Regions from separate parts of the Paenibacillus sp. J22FR5 genome, predicted to be linked through region 2. Evidence: riboswitches for the same ligand, from Rfam matches in the RefSeq annotation. Region 2 holds a riboswitch; each other region holds the start of a gene.
The links. Region 2 has a riboswitch for cobalamin ahead of cobJ (precorrin-3B C(17)-methyltransferase). Riboswitches for the same ligand answer to the same signal wherever they lie in the genome.

Region 1: linked by a shared signal. The riboswitch ahead of AC58P7_RS16560 (uroporphyrinogen decarboxylase/cobalamine-independent methonine synthase family protein) and the one ahead of cobJ (precorrin-3B C(17)-methyltransferase) in region 2 are both predicted to bind cobalamin.
Region 3: linked by a shared signal. The riboswitch ahead of AC58P7_RS20980 (ABC transporter substrate-binding protein) and the one ahead of cobJ (precorrin-3B C(17)-methyltransferase) in region 2 are both predicted to bind cobalamin.

Annotation. Positions count from the first base shown of each region.
Region 1 is NZ_JCAUAN010000011.1:136,579-139,851, reverse strand. It holds gene asnB (asparagine synthase (glutamine-hydrolyzing)) at 1-409, opposite strand, end outside; gene AC58P7_RS16575 (DUF4023 family protein) at 599-712, shown strand; gene AC58P7_RS16570 (hypothetical protein) at 873-1,004, shown strand; gene AC58P7_RS16565 (hypothetical protein) at 1,066-1,329, opposite strand; partial or broken gene AC58P7_RS16560 (uroporphyrinogen decarboxylase/cobalamine-independent methonine synthase family protein) at 1,379-2,052, opposite strand; cobalamin riboswitch at 2,202-2,401, opposite strand; tRNA gene AC58P7_RS16555 (tRNA-Arg) at 2,511-2,584, opposite strand; gene AC58P7_RS16550 (hypothetical protein) at 2,750-3,273, shown strand, end outside.
Region 2 is NZ_JCAUAN010000013.1:39,258-42,530, forward strand. It holds gene AC58P7_RS17710 (isocitrate lyase/PEP mutase family protein) at 1-106, shown strand, start outside; cobalamin riboswitch at 128-319, shown strand; gene AC58P7_RS17715 (HoxN/HupN/NixA family nickel/cobalt transporter) at 490-1,281, shown strand; cobalamin riboswitch at 1,397-1,600, shown strand; gene cobJ (precorrin-3B C(17)-methyltransferase) at 1,785-3,273, shown strand, end outside.
Region 3 is NZ_JCAUAN010000018.1:21,542-24,814, forward strand. It holds gene AC58P7_RS20975 (FecCD family ABC transporter permease) at 1-658, opposite strand, end outside; gene AC58P7_RS20980 (ABC transporter substrate-binding protein) at 658-1,674, opposite strand; cobalamin riboswitch at 1,836-1,989, opposite strand; gene AC58P7_RS20985 (hypothetical protein) at 2,022-2,549, opposite strand; gene AC58P7_RS20990 (aspartyl-phosphate phosphatase Spo0E family protein) at 2,611-2,877, opposite strand; gene AC58P7_RS20995 (aminotransferase class I/II-fold pyridoxal phosphate-dependent enzyme) at 2,945-3,273, opposite strand, start outside.

The DNA.
Region 1 (3,273 bases), on a different contig from region 2:
GTGATTGCTCTTGGTCATTCCAGGCAGCGAAGGCAAAGATACCGTTCAGGCGGTCGATACATGAATTTCCCCACTCGATAAAAGCAACCAGCAGCACTTCGGTATCACAATTCGTGCGGAAGTGATGACCGCGAGTCTCGAGCTCTTTTTTTAACTCTGGAGCGTTATAGAGTTCGCCATTATATACGATGGTATACGTATAGTCGCCTTGTTTGCGGACCATCGGCTGAGCGCCGTTCTCAGGATCCATAACACTAAGGCGTCGGTGTCCAAGGGCACAATGCTGTGAAATCCAGGTACCTGAGGCATCAGGTCCACGCAGATGGAGCGTTTCCGTCATATTTTCTAGAATGGACGGGTACCCGGTCAAGTCTTTCCGCCAATCTATCCAACCCGTTATTCCGCACATAGACGTTCCTTCCTTTCTTTTGGAGAGAGCATAATGATAAAGGGTATGCAAATGGAAGGTATTAAATGTCTGTCCAGAAAGAGGTAGGAGCAAGCAGGACGTGGTTTTTGTGACGAAGGTGATTAAATTTCGGGCTTCCGTGACATTCTAAAAGGGTAATGCCATTCTTTCTTCAGGAGGCGAGTGCTCATGGATAGTCATTTCATTAGCAAGCTGCATGAGAAGCAGAGGAAAGCCGAGAAGAATAAAAGGACTCAAGGTGACGGTCAGACAGGCAAGAACTTGCCTCACAAGATGCACTAACGTCTTATGGCATGAGCAAAAGCCTGTAGGGAGAGATTCCTACAGGCTTTTTGTTTTTCAGACAGCCCCACTAAGTTGGAGAAGATAACCAGCATATTGGGTGCCGAAACCCTCCATACTAATGTGGCGTTCACTCTATAAATAGAAGGAGTTGCTTACCATGGGTAAAAAGAAAAATATGAATCAGAAAACGCAAAGCGCAATCGATCACTCGAAGCAATCATCTCGTATTCAATCGAATCTGGATTCAACAGAACCAGGTCACCATCAACCAAACAGACCATCCGTGTAAAATGACGGTAGTCGAGCACCCTTGCTGGGAATAAGGCAGGGGTGTTTCTCTTCGTCTAACCTTAGGAAGGGATGAGCTCGCTTCTGCTTGGTCGGAATAGCTTAGCAGCCTCGACCATAACGCGTAGAGCGGCAATGGTCTCTTCCTTGCCTCGCGTTTTCAAACCACAGTCTGGATTGATCCAGAATAGCTCAGGCTCTAGCACCTGAAGTGCACGCTCAATCATTTCAACCATTTCCGTTACGGAAGGGACGCGCGGACTGTGAATGTCATAGACACCAAGCCCGATTCCTTGATCATACGTATGCTCCTCGAAGCTGTGAATCAGCTCCCCATGACTTCTAGATGTTTCGATTGAGATGACATCCGCATCTGTAGATAGACTTAACGCGATCGAAATCAGCTGGATTCAATGACTGTACGAGAATTGGTTCATCGATTTGTACCCATTCCACACCTTCAGCAGCCAATTCTGTCAAAATACGTACATAGAGCGGGAGGAACAACGCAATAAGACGGTCGATTTCCTCAGCTTTATAACCCTTGCCCAACTTAAGGAAAGTAAATAAGCCGAGAATGACAGGCTTGCCTTGAATGCCAAGCTTCTGCTTTGCCTCCCGATAGGCTTCTAGTGGCTTGTTGATCGTCAGTTCCGGCCGTGCGTCTTGTAATTCAGGAACAATGTAATGATAGTTGGTGTTAAACCATTTCGTCATTTCACAAGCCGTCGCCCCTTGGCTGCCGCGAGCCATCGCATAGTACGTTGCAAGAGGTACTTCGCCGCCTGCGTAAAGGAAACGGTTTGGAACTAGTCCAAACATAGTAGACGTGTCTAGAACGTGATCGTACAAGGAGAAGTCGCCGACAGGGATAAGGTCAATCCCTTTTTGCTGCTGCAGGCGCAGGTTATGAAGACGGATGTCTTCAATTTGCTTTGAAAACTCGCTTTCATCCAATTTGCCTGCCCAGAAAGCTTCTAAGGCTTTCTTCCACTCACGATTTCACCAATTCTTGGATATCCTAAATTACTGCTCATTAATGCGCACATGTTGTAATCCTCCTCAAATTTTGTTGTTTACGACCTCCGGAAATCAAAAAAGGGCATCCCTAACCTTAATAAAAAAGGTTAAAGATACCCTGTGTATGTGTATACAGTGTTTATGATCTCTAACACCTCCCTATCTCCCGTAGGTAAAAACAGTGCTGTCAGAATTAGGCAGGTCTCCTGGCTCCAGAATCCTCGTCAAACACTAGCCTTCCCGATCCTTCGATCAGTGGCACCTCAAGCGTCGACTCCTCTGTTACAGTGGCGGGACCGCGTCGGTATTACACCGAACTTCCCTTTTAAGCTCTCGTTTATTTGGCTAAACAAGAGCACCTATTCCCACAATATGCAATTGATGAATACTATACATGATATCGCAGATCATGCAAAGACTTTTGTTTTTTAATGTTCTGGAAATGAAAAAAAGACCGCGATTTCTCGCGGTCTTTCCTCTTGCTTGACGTCCCAGGAGGGATTCGAACCCCCGACCGCACGCTTAGAAGGCGTGTGCTCTATCCAGCTGAGCTACTGAGACATAGGTCACTTCTTACCGCATGGACGTGATCCGTTTGGCGAAGCAAGAGTTATAATATCATATCGATTTGTAGGAAGTCAACACTTCTTTGAATATTTATTTTTGCATTCATTTGGTCGATGGAGTAAACTGTCACAAGCGAGACCACGAACAGAGGTGATCCCTATGTCAGACCCTACTTTGGATAATGTCATCCTTTTTCCTAAAACAGAAAAGTTTTATGAAGACGAGCTAACGAAGCTGTTACGCTCCGAGCAATATAAAGAAGCACTTGAGATGCTTACTTATCTCCTGCAGTTTCCCACTGTCGACACGAATAAATCCGAGCAATGGGAAGCCTTGCGACATTGGTTGCTCACAATGTTTCCAGAAACGATGTTTCCATCTACAGAGGCAGACGAGAAGGATTCAGAGGAAGAATCCGCCTTATTGCGGCAGTACATTCATGAAAAGGCAGCCTCAGATGATGGAGCTTTTGTGATGAAGTTGCAAAAGATGCTTCAAGAAGGAACATTGGAAGGACAAGTTAGCGCCTTGGAACAGCTTGCTTATATTGAGCAACCCGAGGTGAGCCAATTCGTAAAGACCTGGCTTTGTGAAAGGGCCAGACACCCGCATCTGCAATTCAAAGCACTGCAGACGCTTAAACAGATGGGGGAGCATGGGTATATTGAGTTTCCCAAAAACGG
Region 2 (3,273 bases):
GATTTACAGAGCAAAAGCCTATGTCGATAGTGGAGACCCCGTTGTACACTTATTGTCCAATCAAAATAAAAATAGGTTGTTAAAAAAGGATTTAATTTTGAAGTAGAGAATTATAATTAAAGAAAATTTCATATCTATCTCACTAGGTGCCCTTGCGTGAGCAAGGCATAACAGGGAATCGGGTGTAACTCCCGAGCGGTCCCGCCGCTGTAACCGAGGAGCCTCCTTCTTTATATGTCACTCAGAATTAAGTCTGGGGAAGGCAGAGGGAGTGCAATGAAACGGAAGCCAGAAGACCTACCTAGTCGAGCACACCAAATACGCCTTCGGAGAAAAGGAGTGGTGACGAAAAATGAACTGGCAGTTTAGCTCTTCTTAACTTGTCATTTATTACCGTTCCCATAAGTAAGTCCCGAAACCTTAGAGGTCGTCGGGGCTTTTTTTGTGCATTAATTGCAATAAATTTGAAAACGAAAGAGGTAATCATCAATGTCAACTGTTTCACTTATACTTCTTGTTTTTGTTTTGGGTCTACGTCATGGTTTAGACGCGGATCATTTAGCTTTTATTGATGGACAGACGCGGTATAATTGGCGGATGGGAAGTCCTATTGCTCGCTGGGTAGGTACCTTATTTTCATTTGGCCATGGAGCAGTAGTAGCTAGTATGGCAATTGTTTTGGGTATGTTTATCAAGGATTTTGAATTACCGGGTTATTTCGATACGGTTGCAACATGGATTTCTGTACTTTCACTTTTTACCATTGGAACTATAAATATCTATAATCTCTTGCGTTCTAAGCATAAAAATGAAGATTTTCAAGTTAAAGGATATAGAGGAAATTTTATTGCAAAAGTTTCCAAAGGAACAACAAATCCATTTTTAATTATTTTAGTTGGTGCGATTTTCGCATTAGCCGCTGAAACGATCAGTCAGACATCCGTTTGGGCACTTGCTGCGGGTAATAAAGTCGAATATATGCCTGTCATTTTGGGAATTGTTTTCATGATTGGGATGATGCTAACGGATACCTTGGATTCGTTGATTGCATATCGAATGGTTCATCACTCAGGGAAACTTGGGCAAGCGGCTTCAAGATTATTCGGGTGGGTTATAGTAGTTCTTGCGTATGGTGTTTCGTTATATGAAGCTTTTACATATTTCAACCCTTGGGCCGAAATTGATTTTGAAATCATAGGAATTGGAATCTTTTTATTCTTACTACTTTGTTTTGTATTTGTCACGCTACGCGCTAGGAAGAAATCCCACGCATTAACTTAATAATCACTTGAAATCAATGTGCGAAGGCGAACGCCTAGCTTGATTTGTGTGCAAAACTATACAATAAATTAATTGGACAAAGAGTTTTCAGTAATGGTATCATCAAGAAAAACTAAATATTTTTATGGAAATAGGTTCTGGACTATGTATTAGTCTAGTTAAAAGGGAAGTTCGGTGAAATGCCGTCACGGACCCGCCACTGTAAGGAATGCTAAAATTAATTGGCACTCTTCTGGTTTTTATGTCACTGAGGAAAACTTGGGAAGACACCAGAAGAGATATTCTAAGTCAGGAGACCTGCCTATTTTGACAACACAATTGACCTACGTGGATTTAGGGAGTGTTAGAAGCTCCCTTTATTTTCTAAAATGAGTTTGGCATATTGGATGAAGTTGCCATTCCATCATATAGATTTTAATGTCAGGCACCTCTAACATTTTTTTTGTTAGAGGTGTTTTTTGTTTGCCCTGCTTTGAATATAGTGTAAAAAGGAGTGGACGAGAATGAGAGGGAAATTATTAATTATCGGTTTTGGACCCGGCAGCTTCGAACATATTACCAAACGCGCGCGCGAGGCCATTCAGGAAAGTGAGGTTGTAATCGGGTACAACACTTACGTAGATTTGATTGCAGATCTACTTACCAGTCAATCGATTGTCCGTACAGGAATGACAGAGGAGGTTAGCCGCGCCCAAGAAGCCGTTCGACAGGCGGAAGCAGGCAAAAAGGTAGCGGTAATTTCCAGCGGGGATGCAGGAGTTTATGGCATGGCCGGGTTAGTCTATGAAGTCTTAATAGGCAAGGGATGGTCGCGTACAGATGGTGTGGAGGTAGAAATCGTTCCAGGTATTTCTGCCATTAATTCGACTGCCTCTCTATTAGGAGCGCCCATTATGCATGATTCTTGTACGATTAGCTTGAGTGATCATTTGACGCCATGGACGCAGATAGCCAAACGAGTGGAGGCTGCAGGACAAGCTGATTTTGTCATTGCGCTCTATAATCCGCGAAGCGGTAGAAGAACAAGACAAATTGTGGAGTCGCAGCAAATTCTTCTTAAGTACCGATCTCCAGATACGCCTGTAGGTATTGTAAAAAGCGCTTATCGCGATCGTGAGCAAGTGGTGATTACAACGTTACAGAATATGCTCGATCATGATATTGGCATGTTAACTACAGTCATTATAGGCAACTCGACCACGATGATATATGAAGGCCTTATGATTACACCGCGTGGTTATCAAAGAAAATACACTTTGGATTCGGATGTGCAGCGCTTAAGACCACATCAACGCTTGCAAACGGAGGCGGAGCCTTGGGCTTTAGAACAGTGGAAAGAAGAAGATGAGACTGACCATGAGCTGTATGAAGATGAGTTCGATCGTATAGAAAAATCTGAACCGGTGAAGCCAGTTGGAATACCGAATCCTCACTCATTTGCTATGGAAGCCTTACATTTAGTTAGCTTATCCAAAGGGATAACAGAGCGGAACTCTCCAATCGAGCTCATGCAGCCATCGTATAAGCAAGAAGCAATTTTTGAGTTTGCGGTAAGTCCGGGGTTAGCCAATAAGAAATTTACTGCCAAACAAATGGCTTTACTAGCTGAAATCGTTGGGGATAAAGGCGACATTGAATATACACCGCATCATCAATTAATTGTTCGTGTCGCTGTTGCAGAGCCGGATCATATTACCAGTAGACTGACGAACGAGGGCTTCATTTTATCACCTATAGGAGATGTTGTTCAGTTGAAGGCTTGCGACTTTTGTAATCTAGAAAAGGTTGAATCGCTCCCCTATGCGGAGAAGATCAATGAGATGATTGGTGGAATGAATGTTCCCAAAGAATTAAAAATTGGCTTTAATGGATGTGGAATGGCTTGCTATAACGCTGTTAGTGAAGATATCGGCATTGTATATCGCAAGGAAAAGTTTGACTTGTTCTTAGGCGGTAAAACCGTGGGAAGAAACGCGCACACGGCCCAGCCTG
Region 3 (3,273 bases), on a different contig from region 2:
GGAGAATGACGAGACCTATCACGAGATAGGGTGAAATCATATACGTATATGACCATCCCCGCAACGCTAGACTGCCCATGAGCCAAAAAATAATCTCATTAATCGTTTGGTTCGAAATCGAAACTAAGAACGACACGAACGCACCGAGAAATGCTTGCATCACGACACCCGATAGAATCAGCGTCTCCATCTTCAGCTTCCCTTCAATCATGGCTAGCTTTAGGACCAAGAACAAGGAAATAAGCCCCGTCATGAAAGCCACAATCGGGATGGACCATTGCCCGAACCAAGCCACTTGAAGCCCGAAATAAATGAGAAAAGCAGCCCCTACAGAAGCTCCTGAGGATACGCCAAGTGAGTACGGATCGGCCAGCGGATTACGCAGGACGCCTTGGAAACCAGCCCCAGCTAAGGAGAGTACAGCCCCAACAAGAACACCTAGTAATACACGAGGAATTCGCACTTTATTCATAATTTGTTCGGAGGATTGCGGCCAATTTACCTCGATGTGATTTCCTAACCAAGGAAGATGCTTACCCAATATCCCTACAATGTGCGAAATAGGAAGATGGGCCGTACCGATGGATAAACTCACCACAATAGAAAGAAGAAGGAGTATAACTCCTACTCCTCCCCCTAGCAATAATTTTCTTTTCATTATTTCACCAATTCAGGATAGATACCTTTCGCCATTTCCAGAAGTCCATCCGTCAATCTCGGACCTGGGCGACTTAGCGAGTTTTGGTCGAGACCTACCACACGTTTATTTTTGACAGCGTCAATCGCATCCCAACCACCGCGCATACGTATAATCTCTTCCAACGGTTTTTTGCTCTTCGTATCAACAACCCCGTTAGCAAACAGGATTACGTTCGGATTCTGCTGAATGATTTTCTCTTCACTAATTTCATACCAGCCTGCTTTATCGGCAGCAACGTTAATACCACCAGAGAGCGTAATTAATTCATCCATGAACTCTCCGCTTCCCACTGTCCAGCCTGGTGCAAATTCGATGTACACTTTTTTCTTGTTCTCTTGCTTCACATCTTTCACGGCATCGACAACCTTCTTACGATCCGCTTTCATTTTGGTCACAACTTTTTCAGCCTGCTCCTGATGATCGGTAATGAGACCGAATGTTTGAATATTGGTAATCGCATCATCTAATGTTTTCGGCTCTACTTTAAACACATTAATGTTCATCGCACGAAGTTTCTCAACCGATTCTGCATTCATGGATACACCTGTGAAAACAAGATTTGCATTGGAAGCAATGACAGCCTCTAGGTTTGGTTTCGTGATGCTGCCTAGCTTCGGTTTCGTTTTCGCCTCTTCTGGATAATCATCGTAATCAGACACACCCACGATATTCGCATCTAGCCCAATTGCAAACAGTGCTTCTGTCTCAGACGGTGAAACGGATGCAATCCGTTCAGGCGCTTTGTCAAACGTAAACTCTTTGCCTGTCGCATCCTTCACTTTCAAAGGATACGTTGTTTTCTTTGCTGCAGCAGGAGCCGTCGTTGCCGTTGTCGTTGGCGCCTTCGTCCCCTCGCCACCAAGTTTCGATGGATCCGAAATTTCTGCATCCTTTTTACCACATGCTGCTAAGGAAATGGCTGTTGCTACTGCTACCGTTAGAATAAGACCCTTTTTGACCAAACTTTGTTTCATCGACGGAACCCTCTTTCTGACCTTTTGATTTTCGATTGATTAATTCCAACAAAAAAATCTCCCTGTTCACTAGGAACGAAGGAGACGATAAATCGCGGTATTGGGCAACGAACTTAGCTACGCTGCTTCCTGATTTAACGCGATCCTTTTCCTCGAAGGATGTTGTAACGGCACCTTAGGCAGGTATCCTGACTCTCCAGCCATTCGCATGGTTGAATTACAGTGGCGGGACCGCGCCGGACTTGAACCGGCTTCCCTTTTAACTTCTAAACTTCTATTCCGAAGCTTAGCAGCACCTTTGGTTGCATAGTATACGATCAATCTATTTGTCGATTATAGACGTTCTCTTACTTTTGTGCAATGACTTTGAGAACTTTCAAAGCCTCGTCCATTTTCGGAGCATTCTGAGGAACGAATGCGAATAAACCTTTACCTTCAAATCCTTGCTCTTTCATCCATTTATTCCCTGCTAACGGAATGCCGTACAAATGCTTCTCCGCTGCTTTTCCTTCTTCCTTGATTTCGATTACCCCATCAGGATAATCTGCAGGATTGATTGTGTTGTCTAACGAAACGAATCCCGCTTGATTACTCAAGCCTTTGAACTGTTCTTCTCCCAGGATGAAAATACCGTTACCGCCAGCAGCCAGCTCAACAATCATTTTTTCCAAAGAAAAAATAGGGGATGTATTCAGCTTTACGGTAGGCATTTCCCCAACCTTAGCTTTTAAAGATACTTCCATTTTCTCTGCCGCTTCACTAGGAAAACCATTGGGGCCCATAATAAATACGGATACATCTGCTTTAGGTCCACCGCAAGCTGTTAGAGTCAGCATCATTCCTAGCAATACAACGAATAGCCATTTCGCCTTCATGTATGTAAATCCCTCCGTCGTGTACTCTCTATTTATCGATAGTCGCCAGAAAAGTCGGTTTTCACCGACTTTTCTTTCCTAATGTCATATATTCATTTATTTTTTGATCCAGCATCGTGCTTAATTCAACAACTGCATCAGAAGTCATTTCTCGTCCTTCCATGACCATCTGTTCCATTTTCCGTCTTAATGTATGAATCTCTTCTTCCAGTAAAGTTAGGGAATTTTGCTTTTTGGCATGTCTGGTCAGCCAACGCGGCCCAAACTCTTGTTCGCGAATTTGAAATTGCTTTTGAAAGCTAGTAAGCTGATATTCCATAAAAGCCATGCTCATCCCTCCTTACTCTAAGAATACCAGTTTTCGTCTACTATGAACATATGAATTTAGAAGATTCTTATAATTTCCTCAAGAAATTACCGATTCTCTCTAAAGCTTCATTGAGCTGGGAAACACTATAAGCATAAGAGCACCGCAAGAAGCCTTCTCCTCCAAGTCCAAACACATCTCCAGGCACTGCAGCAACCTTAGATTCGTACAAGAGACGCTGTGCAAATTCATCGGAAGTTAAGCCCGTAGCAACAATACTTGGGAACGCATAGAATGCACCTTGTGGTTCATGGCATTCAAGTCCTACCTCACGGAAGCCTTTGACAACCAATCGTCTCCGTTGATTATAGGATTCTATCATACGATCCTTCTCTTCAAGTCCATTCGTCAACGCCT